DNA from 3 places in the Streptomyces sp. NPDC052682 genome. Region 3 is predicted to be linked to each of the others. Evidence: riboswitches for the same ligand, from Rfam matches in the RefSeq annotation. Region 3 holds a riboswitch; each other region holds the start of a gene.

Region 1 (4,643 bases), on a different contig from region 3:
CGCGGATGCCCAGGGCCCCCAGCATCTGGGCCGCAGCCGTGTAGTCGCGGGCGTCCTCGGGCAGGCCCAGGGCCGCGTTCGCCTCGTACGTGTCGAGCCCCTGGTCCTGGAGGGCGTACGCGTCGAGCTTGTTGTAGAGGCCGATGCCGCGGCCCTCCTGGCGGAGGTAGAGCAGGACCCCGCCGCGGTCGGTGATGCGCTCGACCGCCTCGCGCAGCTGCGGGCCGCAGTCGCAGCGCGCCGAGCCGAACACGTCCCCGGTCAGGCACTCGGAGTGCAGCCGTACCAGCGGCACCGGGCCGGGGTCGCCCAGGACGACGGCCAGGTGCTCCCGGCCGTCCACCAGCCCGTGGAAGGTGACCAGGTCCGCGTCGACGCGGTAGCCGTCGTGGAAGCGCAGCGGGACCCGGACACGGGCGCGCGGGGTGGCGGCGGGGATCTCGGGCATGCGGGCCTCCGGGTTCCGTTCCAGTGCTTCAGATTTGAAGCAGGACATGGCCCGGGACTCTACTGCATGCTTTAAATTTGAAGCAACTGGCTATTCAGCCGCATGATGAGGGGCATCTCACAGCGTCATGAGCAGGGCGGCGACGAGCGGCGGCGCCACGGCACGTCGTCGGACGCCGGCCGCGTCGCGTCCTCCTGCAGCGCCCGTGCCACCTCGCCGCAGATCTCCTCCAGCTGCCCGACCTGCTCCTCGCTGAGGTGGTCGAAGAGGGAGGCCCGTACGGTCTCGACGTGCCCGGGAGCCGCGCGCTCCAGCACCGCCAGGCCCGCGTCGGTCAGCACGGCGATGCTGCCCCGCTTGTCCCACCGGCACGCCTCCCGCCGTACCAGGCCGTCCTTCTCCAGGCGCGTCACGGCGTACGTCAGCCGGGTCCGCGTGATCTTCAGCCGCTCGGCGAGGTCGGTCATGCGCAGCCGCCGCTCCGGGGTTTCCGAGAGGGTGGCCAGGATGGAGTAGTACAGGTGCGGCATGCCGGCGTCCTGCTGGAGCTGCCGGTCGATCGCGTCCTCCACGAGCAGGGTGGCGGCGAGGTACGCGCGCCAGGCGCGCTGCTCGGCAGGGGAGAGCCAGCGGGTCGTCATGCCGCCAGTGTAGGTTTGCTTCAAACTTGAACCAAGACCCACCAGGACCCGCCGCACGGCTCCCGGGTCCGGCTGCGAGGAGCGCGCCGATGCCCCACCCGTACGTCCTGCTGTCCGCCGCCGTCTCCCTCGACGGCTACCTGGACGACACCGGCCCTGAGCGCCTGCTGCTGTCCAGCCCCGCCGACTTCGACCGGGTCGACGAGGTGCGGGCGTCCGTCGACGCGATCCTGGTCGGCGCCGGCACCATCCGCGCCGACAACCCCCGGCTGCTGGTCAACGCGCCCGGGCGGCGCGCCGCCCGCCTGGCCGAGGGCAGGCCCGAGTACCCCCTGAAGGTCACGGTCAGCGGCTCCGGGGACCTGGACCCGGCGGCACAGTTCTGGCACACCGGGGGCGAGAAGGTCCTCTACACGACCGACCGGGGCGCCGAACGGGCCCGCGCCCTCGGCATCACCGCCGACGTCGTGCCGCTCGGCAGCGGCCTCGACTGGCGGCGCCTGCTCACCCACCTGCACGACGTGCGCGGCGTACGGCGGCTCATGGTCGAGGGCGGCGGGCAGATCCACACCCAGCTCCTCACCCAGGGCCTCGCCGACGAACTCCAGCTCGTCCTCGCCCCGCTCTTCGTGGGCGATCCGGCCGCGCCCCGCCTCTTCGGCCCGGGCTCCTACCAGGGCGGCCGGCTGCGGCTGCTGGAGACCCGCGCGATCGGCGACGTCGTCCTCATGCGCTACCGGCCGACCGCCCCGGGCACCGGCCCGCTGCCCTCGGCCGCGGACCACCACTGGCTCGCCCTGGCCTGCGAACTGGCCGAGCGCTGCCCGCCCTCGGACACCGCGTTCAGCGTGGGGGCGGTGGTGGTGGCGGCCGACGGTACGGAACTGGCCCGGGGGTACTCCCGCGAGGGCGGCGACCCCGTCGTGCACGCGGAGGAGGCCGCGCTGGCGAAGACCGGCCCGGACGACCCGCGCCTGGCGACCGCCACCGTCTACAGCAGCCTGGAACCCTGCGCCCGCCGGTCCTCCCGGCCGCTGCCCTGTGCCCGGCTGATCCTGGCGGCGGGCGTACGGCGGGTGGTCACGGCGTGGCGGGAGCCGGACACCTTCGTGGCGGGCGCGGACGGCAGCGGACTGCTGGCGGCGGCCGGTGCGGACGTCGTCGTCCTGGCGGAGCACGAGGAGCGGGCCAAAGCCCCCAACCGGCACCTGATCGGCGGCGGGCGGTGACGTGTGTGCGGGCTGTCCCGAACATGGCGTACACTGGTGTCATACCGACGCGGGGTGGAGCAGCTCGGTAGCTCGCTGGGCTCATAACCCAGAGGTCGCAGGTTCAAATCCTGTCCCCGCTACTGAAGGCTCAGGGCCGGAACTCATCGAGTTCCGGCCCTGAGTCGTTCCCGAGCCGGGGCGGCAGCGTCACGCGGTGTGACCGCACTGTCCCGCTCCGCACGGCAGTTGACGGTCCGTCAAGCCCCGTCAGTCACGCGAGGTGTGGTCAACTCGCCCGATTATCGCCGGTGATGACAGGTAAGTCCCCGGGAAATTCGCTAACGATCAAGCGGAACCGCTTGGAATCACCACCTCACCTCTATTAACGTTCGATAACGCAGCGCGGTCGTCCCAGCCGTCACAGAAGGCGGCTCCGTGCGCACGCGCCGAATCCCGCAAGGGAACCGGGGAACCACCACCATGGGGTGAATCACGCGGATACCGCCGTGCCGGCACGGCCGGCCGGTATACGCGCGTAGGAGACCTTCCCGCTCCGAACCCGTCAGCTAACCCGGTAGGCGGAGACGGAAGGAAAGGAGTACGCCTACGTGGCGTCCAACCGGCCTGCCCCCGCGGCCCCGTACGCGCCGAGCCGGCGCGAGACCGACACCTTCGGCTACGGCGGCCCCAGCGTCGACGAGGGCCCGTTCCAGGAGTGGAACCCCACCGAGGAGTCCATCCGTCCCGTACGCGGCCGGCATCGCGTCACCAAGCAGCGCGGCGGGCTCGCCCGCAGCTCCACCGTCCTCGGCGTCGGTGTCATAGCGGCCGTCGGCGCGGGCGGCATGGCCAGCGCGCAGACCGGCAAGCCGCCGGTGTCGATCTCCATGCCGGACCTGTCCTCCGTGGGTTCCCTGATCTCGGACGACGACACCCCCGAGGGCTCCGCCACCCCGCTCAGCAGCATCGGCACGACCTCCGCCGACACCGAGCAGGGCGCCGCCGACGCCGGTGAGGTGCTGCGCGCCCGGATCATGGCGCAGGCCGAGCGGCAGCAGGCCCAGGTCGAGAGCAAGGCCGCCGCCGAGGCCGCGGCCGCCGCCGAGAAGGCCGCTCAGGAGGCCGCCGAGAAGGCGCAGAAGGAGGCCGAGGCCAAGGCCGCCGCGGCCAAGGAGAAGGCGGAGGAAGAAGCCCGCAAGAAGGCCGAGGCCGAGCGCCTGGCCGAGCTGGCCAAGCAGTACACGCTGCCGACCTCCTCGTACACCATCACCTCCACCTTCGGCCAGGCCGGCGCCTACTGGTCCTCCGGCTACCACACCGGCCTCGACTTCGCCGCGCCCACCGGCACCCTCATCAAGGCCGTGCACAGCGGCACCATCACCGAGGCCGGCTGGGCCGGTTCGTACGGTTACCGCACGATCCTGACCCTCGACGACGGTACGGAGCTGTGGTTCTGCCACCAGTCCTCCATCAACGTCAGCGTCGGCCAGAAGGTCAACACCGGTGATGTGATCGGCCGCGTCGGCGCCACCGGCAACGTCACCGGGGCCCACCTCCACCTGGAGGTCCACCCGGACGGTTCCGCGAACGGCGTCGATCCGATGGCGTGGCTGCGCGGCAAGGGCCTCAACGTCTGAGCCCCGCCGGGGGATCGGGCAACGCCCGGGAGTTTACGAACCCTTGGCCGGACGCGTGGAATGGGCGGGTCCGGCCGGGTCGTTGACGACGGACATGACGTCGAACACCACCCCTTCGCTTCGCAAGCTCGGCAGTTCCGACCTCGAGGTCTTCCCGCTCGCTCTCGGGGGCAACGTCTTCGGCTGGACCGCCGACGAGGCCACCTCCTTCGCGGTTCTGGACGCCTACACGGCCGCCGGCGGCAACTTCGTCGACACGGCCGACGTGTACTCGGCGTGGGTCGACGGCAACCAGGGCGGCGAGTCCGAGACGATCATCGGCAGGTGGCTCGCCGCGCGCGGCAACCGCTCCGACGTCGTCATCGCCACCAAGGTCAGCCAGCACCCCCGGTACCAGGGCCTGTCCGCCGCGAACATCAAGGCCGCCGCCGACGCCTCCCTGCGCCGCCTCGGCACCGACTACATCGACCTGTACTACACCCACTTCGACCAGCCCGAGGTGCCCGTCGAGGAGATCATCGGCGCGCTGGACGACCTGGTGAAGGCGGGCAAGGTGCGCTACATCGCCGCCTCCAACATCTCGGCGGAGCGGCTCAAGGCGTCCCTGGAGTTCTCCGACCGCGAGGGCCTCGCCCGGTACGTGGCGCTGCAGCCCCACTACAACCTCGTCTCGCGCGACACCTACGAGGGTGAACTGCGCGACGTC
Region 2 (4,643 bases), on a different contig from region 3:
CTTCGGCTCCATCCCCGCCCACGACGGCAAGCCCGAGCCCCGCGACGGCACGCTGCCCGACACCATCGGCGCGCAGCTGCGCGAGGTCGTCGAGGAGGAGGTCCCGGCCCGCGCCCTGATGGCCGCCTACCGCCTGCCGCACGACGGCACGCGCGCGTGCGACGCGGCCGACCTGGCGCTCACCGTGCTCGGCGGCGGCGAGTCCTCCCGCCTGTACAACCGCCTCGTGCGGCGCGACCGTACGGCGGTGGCGGCCGGGTTCGGACTGCTGCGGCTGGCCGGGGCGCCCTCCATGGGCTGGCTCGACGTGAAGACCTCCGGCGATGTCGAGGTGCCCGTGATCGAGGCCGCCATCGACGAGGAGCTCGCCCGGTTCGCCGAGGAGGGCCCCACCGCGGAGGAGATGGAGCGCGCCCAGGCCCAGCTGGAGCGCGAGTGGCTGGACCGGCTCGGCACGGTCGCCGGCCGCGCCGACGAACTGTGCCGCTACGCCGTGCTGTTCGGCGACCCGCAGCTCGCCCTCACCGCCGTCCAGCGCGTGCTGGAGGTGACGCCCGAGGAGGTCAGGGAGATCGCCCAGGCCCGGCTGCGGCCCGACAACCGCGCGGTGCTGGTCTACGAGCCGACCGCCCCCGAGCACGCCGAGGACGTGGAAGGCACCGAGGACCCGGAGTCCGCGGCGACCGTGGAAGCCACCGACGACAACGAGGAGGCGGCGAAGTGACCGAGCTCGCCACGATGGAGTTCCACCCCCGGCCCCAGGCGGGCGAGCCCAAGCCGTGGGCGTTCCCGGCGCCCGAGCGCGGTGCGCTCGGCAACGGCCTGACGGTGCTGCGCTGCCACCGCCCCGGCCAGCAGGTCGTCGCCGTCGAGGTGCTGCTGGACGCGCCCCTGGACGCCGAGCCCGCGGGCTTGGACGGCGTCGCCACGATCATGGCGCGGGCCTTCTCGGAGGGCACCGACAAGCACTCCGCCGAGGAGTTCGCCGCCGAGCTGGAGCGCTGCGGCGCCACCCTCGACACCCACGCCGACCACCCCGGCGTACGCCTCAGCCTGGAAGTGCCCGCCTCCCGCCTGGCCAAGGCGCTCGGCCTGGTCGCCGACGCCCTGCGGGCACCCGCCTTCGCCGACAGCGAGATCGAGCGGCTGGTGCGCAACCGCCTCGACGAGATCCCGCACGAGCTGGCCAACCCCTCCCGGCGGGCCGCCAAGGAGCTGTCCAAAGAGCTGTTCCCGGCGGGCTCGCGCATGTCGCGGCCGCGCCAGGGCACCGAGGAGACCGTCGCGGCCATCGACGCGGCGGCGGTGCGCGCCTTCTACGAGCGGCACGTGCGCCCCGCCACGGCCACCGCCGTGGTCGTCGGCGACCTCACCGGCATCGACCTGGACGCGCTGCTCGCCGACACGCTCGGCTCCTGGACCGGCTCGCCGGGCGAGCCGCGGCCCGTGCCGCCGGTGACCGCCGACGACACCGGCCGGGTCGTGATCGTGGACCGTCCCGGTGCCGTCCAGACGCAGCTGCTGATCGGCCGCATCGGCCCCGACCGCCACGACCGCGTGTGGCCCGCCCAGGTGCTCGGCACGTACTGCCTCGGCGGCACCCTCACCTCCCGCCTGGACCGCGTGCTGCGTGAGGAGAAGGGCTACACCTACGGGGTGCGGTCGTTCGCCCAGGTCCTGCGGTCCACCGCGGAGGGCACCGGTGCCGCGATGCTCGCCATCAGCGGCTCCGTCGACACCCCGAACACCGGCCCGGCGCTCGACGACCTGTTCAAGGTGCTGCGCACGCTTGCCAAGGACGGGCTCACCGACGCCGAGCGGGACGTGGCCGTGCAGAACCTGGTGGGCGTGGCGCCGCTGAAGTACGAGACGGCCGCGGCCGTCGCGAGCACGCTGGCCGACCAGGTCGAGCAGCACCTGCCCGACGACTACCAGGCCGCGCTGTACCGGCAGCTCGCCGCGACCGGCACCGTGGAGGCCACCGCGGCGGTCGTGAACGCCTTCCCGGTGGACCGTCTGGTGACCGTGCTGGTGGGTGACGCGGCGCAGATCAAGGAGCCTGTGGAGGCCCTCGGTATCGGCCAAGTCAGCGTGGTCGCCGCCGAGTAGCGGCACGCGCGCGTGGAGGCCCTGGTGGCGTGCCTGTCACCAGGGCCCCCTTATGCCCGAATTGGGGCGGAGGTTGCCTGTCTGCCCTGTGGGATGCGCTACAAAAGCCGCGTTCCGTTTGGGGATTGAAACGCGTCCCGTTTAGCTTCGTCCGGGCTGTCCGTCAGGCAGTGCGCCGCACCCGCGGCAGCGGACAGTCATCGCCGAGTCCCCGTACGGCGCGAGCCAGGGGAGCCGGGGACCCACCACGTCCCTGGGGTGAATCGGGCGCCCGCGCACACCGCGAGGGGGCCCGTAGGAGACCTTCCTGCTCCGAACCCGTCAGCTAACCCGGTAGGCGAGAGGGAAGGAAAGGACCAGCACACTTCATGGCGTTCACGCGCGCCGCACGCAAGCCCGCAGGCAAGCACCGTCGTCCCACCCGCATGCAGCGCGGCACCGCCCGCGCGGCGGGCGTCGCGGCCCTCGCCACCACCGGCGTCATCGGCACCGTCGCGGCCCCGGCGTTCGCCGCCGAGCCCGCCCCGCAGCAGACCGGCCTCACCCCGGTCGTCACCCTCGGCGGCTCCGTCGCCGACGAGATCGACGCCCAGGCCGCCGCCCAGCAGCAGGCCGCCGAGGAGGCCGCCGCGCGCAAGAAGGCCGAGGAGGACGCCCGCAAGCGGGCCGCCGAGGCGGCCAAGGAGGCCCGCGATGCCAAGGAGCGCGCCGCCCGCGAGGCCGAGCGCAAGCGTCTGAACACCTTCGTGCCGCCCATCTCCGGCTCGTACGTCTCCACCGGCTACCGGGCCAGCAGCGGCCTGTGGTCCTCCGGCAGCCACACCGGCGTCGACTTCCACGCCGCCACCGGCACCCCCGTCCACGCCGTCGGCGCGGGCACCGTCGTCGAGGCCGGCTGGGGCGGCGCGTACGGCAACCAGGTCGTGATCAAGATGCACGACGGCACCTACACCCAGTACGGGCACCTGTCCTCGATCGGCGTCTCGGTGGGCCAGCAGGTCACCCCCGGGCAGCAGATCGGCCTGTCCGGCGCGACCGGCAACGTCACCGGACCGCACCTGCACTTCGAGGCCCGTACGACCCCGGAGTACGGCTCGGACATCGACCCCGTGGCGTACCTGCGCTCGCACGGCGTGCACGTCTGAGGCGCGCAGGTCCGACCCGCACGGTCCGTACCGCAAGGCCCCGGCTCCCGAGCCGGGGCTTTCGCCGTTTCGCACGCCGTGCTGTCCAAAAAATATCCATGGATTCCGGCCCGCCGTCGGAAATTCCGGCTCATTGCAATAGAGTCACGGAACACACGTCCATCGTCGACGTTTCACGGGGATTAAGGCGGAGGTCGGTCATGCGTATTCCGGCGCACTCGGTGTGTACCGCGATCCGGGACGACATCGTCGCCGGTGTCTACGAGCGCGGCAGCCGGCTCACCGAGGAACTCCTCGCGCGTCGCTACGGCGTCTCCCGCGTCCCCGTCCGCGAGGCCCTGCGCACCCTGGAGGCCGAGGGCTTCGTGGTGACCCGGCGGCACGCGGGCGCGTGCGTGGCGGAGCCCACCGAGCAGGAGGCCGCCGACCTGCTGGAGATGCGCCTGCTCCTGGAACCGCTCGGCGCCTGCCGGGCCGCCCAGCGCCGCACCGAGGCCCATCTGAAGGTGCTGCGCGGCCTGGTGCGGCTGGGGCAGGAGCGCGCCCGCCGGGGCAACAGCGACGACCTGCGCTCCCTCGGCGGCTGGTTCCACGAGACGCTCGCCCAGGCCTGCGGCAGCCCCGCCCTGACGTCGCTGCTGACCCAGCTGCGCCACAAGATCACCTGGATGTACGCGGTGGAGGCGCCGGCCGACCCCGTGGAGACCTGGGCCGAGCACGGGGCGATCGTGGACGCCGTGGCGCGCGGCGACGGGGAGCGCGCGCGGGCGCTCACGGCGCTGCACACCGAGCGCGCCGGCGCCGCGCACCGGCTGCGATTCGCCTCCGGCGGCGACCGTGTGAGGAATTCGCAACGTGCCGTACACACGCCGAGCCTGCGGCATTAACGCGGGAGCCGTATACAAAGAAGGGTTATTCGGCGGGGTTCGTTTTTGCTGCCCTTTTACTGCGCTGCCCTTTTGCCGCACGTCCTTTTGTCAAGCTGTCCTTTTGCCGTGTCGGCCTGTTGCCGTGCCGGTGAATTCCGGTTGCCGGACGTGAAAGAGCCGCGCCGCCCGCAGGCGACGCGGCTCCTCTGTGCCGGCGCGGTGGCTCAGACGGTCTCGGGAAGCTCCTCGAGACCCTCCGAGACCAGCTTGGCCAGCCGGTCCAGGGCGGCGTCCGCGCCCTCGGCGTCGGAGGCGAGGACGATCTCCTCGCCGCCCTGGGCGCCCAGGCCCAGGACGGCCAGCATGGAGGCCGCGTTGACAGGGGTACCGCCTGCCTTGGCGATCGTCACCGGGACGCCTGCGGCCGTGGCGGCTCGGACGAAGATGGAGGCGGGGCGGGCGTGGAGGCCCTCGGCCCAGCCGACGTTGACGCGGCGCTCAGCCATGTGTTGCTGCCCTT
Region 3 (4,643 bases):
CGTACCGCGCGGCCTTGCGCCGGCCGGCGGGCAGGTCGTCGGTCTCCCCGGCGGTCGTGTTGTCGTCGGATGCGTACGGTGCCATCTGTGCCCTACCTCCGTGGTCGGCGGCGGCTGTCCATCTCGAGTCCTCGCACCGGTTCCTCGTCGAGCCGCCATTCTCACCCGAATCGGTGAGATGTGGTGAAGTCCGTGGTTTCCATCTGACCAAATCCGTCCGATGGTTGCGTCAGACCCCGGGCTCAACTCCGTGTACTGCTCCGGTATGACACGGCCGGGCGGTGTCTCCCCCGACCCGTAGGGGTCGTAGGGGCAGACACCGCCCGGAACACACCGTCGTTGCGAGGCACGCCGTCGAGCAGGGCCGGGGACTACCCCGCCCGGTGCACCACCGCGTCGCACAGTTCCACCAGGGCCGCCTTCGCGGGCCCCTCCCGCAGCGGGGCCAGGGCCGCCCGGGCCTCCTCCGCGTAGCGGACGGTGTCCCGGCGCGCCTGGTCCAGGGCCGGGTGGGCGCGCAGCAGGCGCAGCGCCTCGGCGTGCCGGCCGTCATCCGTGAGGTCGGAGTCCAGCAGCTCGCACAGGGCGACGTCCTCGGCGAGCCCGAGCCGGGCGGCCCGCTCGCGCAGCCGCAGGACGGGCAGGGTGGGGATGCCCTCGCGCAGGTCCGTGCCGGGTGTCTTGCCGGACTCGTGGGAGTCGGAGGCGATGTCCAGGACGTCGTCCGCGAGCTGGAAGGCGACGCCGAGCCGCTCGCCGTACTGGGTGAGGACGTCCACGACCGTCTCGTCGGCGCCGGACATCATCGCGCCGAACCGGCAGGAGACCGCCACCAGCGAGCCGGTCTTGCCGCCCAGCACGTCCAGGTAGTGGTCGACCGGATCGCGCCCATCCTGCGGCCCCGCCGTCTCCAGGATCTGCCCGGTGACCAGCCGCTCGAACGCCACGGCCTGCACCCGCACGGCCTCGGGTCCGAGGTCGGCCAGGATCTGCGAGGCGCGCGCGAAGAGGAAGTCGCCGGTGAGGACGGCGACGGAGTTGCCCCAGCGGGTGTTCGCGCTGGGCACCCCGCGCCGTACGGCCGCCTCGTCCATCACGTCGTCGTGGTACAGCGTGGCCAGGTGGGTCAGCTCCACGACGACGGCGGAGGGCACGATCCCGGGGGCGTACGGGTCGCCGAACTGTGCGGCGAGCATCACCAGCAGCGGCCGGAACCGCTTGCCCCCGGCGCGCACCAGGTGCTGGGCGGCCTCCGTGATGAAGGGCACCTCACTCTTGGTGGCCTCGAGCAGCCCTTCCTCGACAGCCGCCAATCCGGCCTGGACATCGGCTTCGAGAGCCTGGTCCCGCACGCTCAGCCCGAATGGCCCGACGACGGTCACGAGGGGTCTCCTGTCTGCTGGTGTCTGCTGGCGATTACACGGTTTGTCGATAGGTCGCTGCCCTCACTCGAGTCAGCGTATCCGGTCACGTTTCGATCACCGCCAGCGCCCGCTGTTACAGGCCGGGCGGTATCCGATCACGCCCGTTATGTTTTTGATCGACTGATAAGACCAGATACATACAGAAATATATCGACCGGCGCCTCGTCATGCCGGTCATCCTGCCCGCACGCCCGATTTGCCGCAAATAGCAAGCGAATTCGCCTCTTGAGCGGACATGCGCACCGGGCCGGCGATCAGTGAAGTAAGTCACTTCCGCCACACCCATCTCATCACACCACACCCCGCCGTTTCGCCTTCCCGAAAGCGCCAGTTGAACTTGGCGACCGCAAAGGATCAAGCGCGTCAAATCCCCCAAGGCAAGATCAACCAGCGTGATCTGTGACGTCGGCACTTGTTCCCGACATGTGCTCTCGCATACGTTCCCGCCCTGCCGGGCGGACGCCTAATCCTGCCGCCGCCCGTGCCACCGATGACCACTTCACTCACGCACGGCAGGAGCGGGGGACCCAGGTAAGCCGCCGGACCGGTGCTCGCACCGGTCCGGCTCGGGGTGAAGCCGCGCCCACGCGGCCGGGCACCTCCCGCCCGAACCCGACAGCTCACCTCGCAGGCGTCGGAGAGGAACGACAGCATGCCCGGACGAGGTAAGCACCGCCGCCCCAGAACCAATCCGCTCACCCGAGGTGTCGTGGCCGCCGGAACCGGCGGGGCGGCGCTCGCCCTCCCCCTGCTGGCCGCGACGACCGCGAACGCCGCCCAGCTCCCGCAGACGGCGCCCGCCACGGTCGCCCGGACCGCGCCCCAGGTGGTCCAGCCCCCCAAGACCCTCACGTACACCGTGGCCAAGGGCGACACCCTCTACCGCATCGCCGACCGGTACGACGTGCGCGGCGGCTGGCGTCAGCTCTACAAGGACAACCGCACGGCCGTCGGCGACAACCCGGGGCTGATCCACCCGGGCCTGAAGCTGAAGGTCAGGACCACCGAGGCGGACGCCGGCGAGAAGAAGGCCGGCGCGACCAAGTCGTCCACCGCCGCGAAGCCGGCGGCGAAGCCCGCCGTCCAGCCCGCCGCGAAGCCCGCCGCGTCCGTCGCCCAGGCCACCCAGGCCTCGGTGACGACGTACCCGGACAACCTCGACGGCTGGATCCGGGAAGCGCTGGACATCATGGCGCGCAAGGGCATCCCGGGGTCCTACGACGGCATCTACCGCAACATCATGCGCGAGTCGTCCGGCAACCCGCTGGCCATCAACAACTGGGACTCCAACGCCGCCGCCGGCACGCCGTCCAAGGGCCTGCTGCAGGTCATCGACCCGACCTTCCAGGCGTACCACGTGGACGGCACGTCCTGGGACCCCTACGACCCGGTCGCCAACATCACGGCGGCCTGCAACTACGCGGCCCACCGGTACGGCTCGATCGACAACGTCTTCGGGCCCTACTAGAGCCGGCTGCCGGGAAACAGTCGCTCGAGGACGACGGCGATGCCGTCGTCCTCGTTCGACAGGGTGACCTCGTCGGCCACCGCCTTCAGTTCGGGATGGGCGTTGGCCATCGCGACGCCGTGGGCGGCCCACTCGAACATCGGGATGTCGTTGGGCATGTCGCCGAAGGCGATCGTCTCGTGCCGGCCAAGACCCAGGTGCTCGGCGGCCAGCGCCAGCCCGGTCGCCTTGGTGATGCCGCACGGCTGGAGCTCGACCGTGCCCGGCCCCGACATCGTCACCGAAGCGAGGGACCCCACCACCGCGCGTGCCGTTGCCGCCAGTTCGTCGTCCGACAGGAAGGGGTGGCGCAGCAGCACCTTGCTGATGGGCGCGCACCACAGGTCCGCGCGCCGCGCGACGCGCAGCGCCGGCAGGGTCGGGTGCGGCATCAGATAGCCCGGCTCGATGAGCGTGAGCCCGTCGACGCCGTCCTGGTCGACGGCCGCGTACACCTCCCCCACCTCGGCCTCGACCTTCTCCAGCGCGGTCTCGGCGAGCTCCCGGTCCAGCGTGACGGACCACAGCAGCCGGTCGGCGCCGGCGTCGTACACCTGCGCGCCCTGCCCGCACACCGCGAGCCCCTCGCAGCGCAGGTCGTCCAGGAGCGGCCGCACTCTCGGTGCCGGGCGGCCCGTCACCACGAGGTGCTGGGCACCGGCGTCCGCCACCCGCGCGAGCGCGGCGAAGGACCGGTCGGACAGGGTGTCGTCGCCGCGCAGCAGCGTTCCGTCCAGGTCGGTGGCGATGAGGGAGTAAGCGAGGGGTGCGGCCATGATCAGAGAATACGGACCGCGGACCCGTCCGACTCATCGCCTGCCGCACGCCTCCCGCCCCGGAAAGGCCTTTCCGGCATGGCCGGTTACCGCACGGTTGAAGGTCTTCGCACCACTTGGCAACAAGATGCTCCGCTCCCTACCGCCTTGGTGGTCCCGGGCGGTACCTTCCAAGTGTCCAGGGGGGACTTGATCGGGGGGTCAGGTTGAGCAACGGACGCAGTGGACGCATGCGCGTGCTGATGCCCGAGGAGCTCGGCGAGGGGGAGAGGGAGCGCTGGCGGGAGCTGCGCGCCGGGTCACAGGCGCCGCGCAACCCTTTCATGGAGCCGGAGTTCACCGAGGCGGTGGGCCGCGTACGGCCGCGGGCCCGGGTCGCGGTGCTGTACGAGGGGCGGGAGCCGGTCGGTTTCCTGCCCTACGAGCAGGGTGCGCTGGGGCAGGGCCGGGCGATCGGGCTCGGGGTGTCGGACAGCCAGGGCGCGGTGCTGCTGCCGGGCCTGCGCCCGGACACCGGCGCGCTGCTGCGGGGCTGTTCCCTGTCGAGCTACGTCTTCGACAACCTGGAGGCCGAGCAGCAGCTGTTCACGCCGTACGCGGCGGAGGAGCACCCCGCCTACGTCATCGACGTGGCCAAGGGCTACGAGACGTACGAGTCCGTGCTGCGCGCCCAGTCGCCGAAGTTCCTCAGGACCACCCTCGCCAAGGAGCGGCGGCTGGGCCGCCAGGTCGGCGAGGTGCGGTTCGTCTTCGACGAGCGGGACCCGGCCGCGCTGCGCACCCTCATGGAGTGGAAGTCGGCGCAGTACCGCCGCACCGGCCGCCGCGACCGGTTCGCGCAGGAGTGGATCACCCGGCTGGTGGCCCGGCTCGCCGGGACCCGGGCGCCGGAGTGCAGCGGCACACTCTCGGTGCTGTACGCCGGCGGCCGGCCGG

The links. A riboswitch is a leader RNA that binds a small molecule or an ion and turns the genes downstream of it on or off. The one in region 3 is predicted to bind cyclic di-AMP.
Positions count from the first base shown of each region.
Region 1: linked by a shared signal. The riboswitch ahead of AB0K80_RS14110 (M23 family metallopeptidase) and the one ahead of AB0K80_RS04575 (LysM peptidoglycan-binding domain-containing protein) in region 3 are both predicted to bind cyclic di-AMP.
Region 2: linked by a shared signal. The riboswitch ahead of AB0K80_RS23630 (M23 family metallopeptidase) and the one ahead of AB0K80_RS04575 (LysM peptidoglycan-binding domain-containing protein) in region 3 are both predicted to bind cyclic di-AMP.

Region 1 is NZ_JBFATS010000008.1:25,911-30,553, reverse strand. Features, by position in the region: gene ribA (GTP cyclohydrolase II) at 1-448, opposite strand, end outside; gene AB0K80_RS14125 (MarR family transcriptional regulator) at 574-1,089, opposite strand; gene AB0K80_RS14120 (dihydrofolate reductase family protein) at 1,179-2,318, shown strand; tRNA gene AB0K80_RS14115 (tRNA-Met) at 2,367-2,440, shown strand; cyclic di-AMP (ydaO/yuaA leader) riboswitch at 2,735-2,896, shown strand; gene AB0K80_RS14110 (M23 family metallopeptidase) at 2,909-3,937, shown strand; gene AB0K80_RS14105 (aldo/keto reductase) at 4,032-4,643, shown strand, end outside.
Region 2 is NZ_JBFATS010000015.1:84,437-89,079, reverse strand. Features, by position in the region: gene AB0K80_RS23640 (pitrilysin family protein) at 1-724, shown strand, start outside; gene AB0K80_RS23635 (pitrilysin family protein) at 721-2,109, shown strand; cyclic di-AMP (ydaO/yuaA leader) riboswitch at 2,301-2,464, shown strand; gene AB0K80_RS23630 (M23 family metallopeptidase) at 2,478-3,254, shown strand; gene AB0K80_RS23625 (GntR family transcriptional regulator) at 3,455-4,141, shown strand; gene AB0K80_RS23620 (HPr family phosphocarrier protein) at 4,348-4,629, opposite strand.
Region 3 is NZ_JBFATS010000002.1:456,128-460,770, reverse strand. Features, by position in the region: gene AB0K80_RS04585 (DUF2092 domain-containing protein) at 1-85, opposite strand, end outside; gene AB0K80_RS04580 (polyprenyl synthetase family protein) at 372-1,382, opposite strand; cyclic di-AMP (ydaO/yuaA leader) riboswitch at 1,915-2,071, shown strand; gene AB0K80_RS04575 (LysM peptidoglycan-binding domain-containing protein) at 2,077-2,892, shown strand; gene AB0K80_RS04570 (HAD family hydrolase) at 2,889-3,707, opposite strand; gene AB0K80_RS04565 (GNAT family N-acetyltransferase) at 3,938-4,643, shown strand, end outside.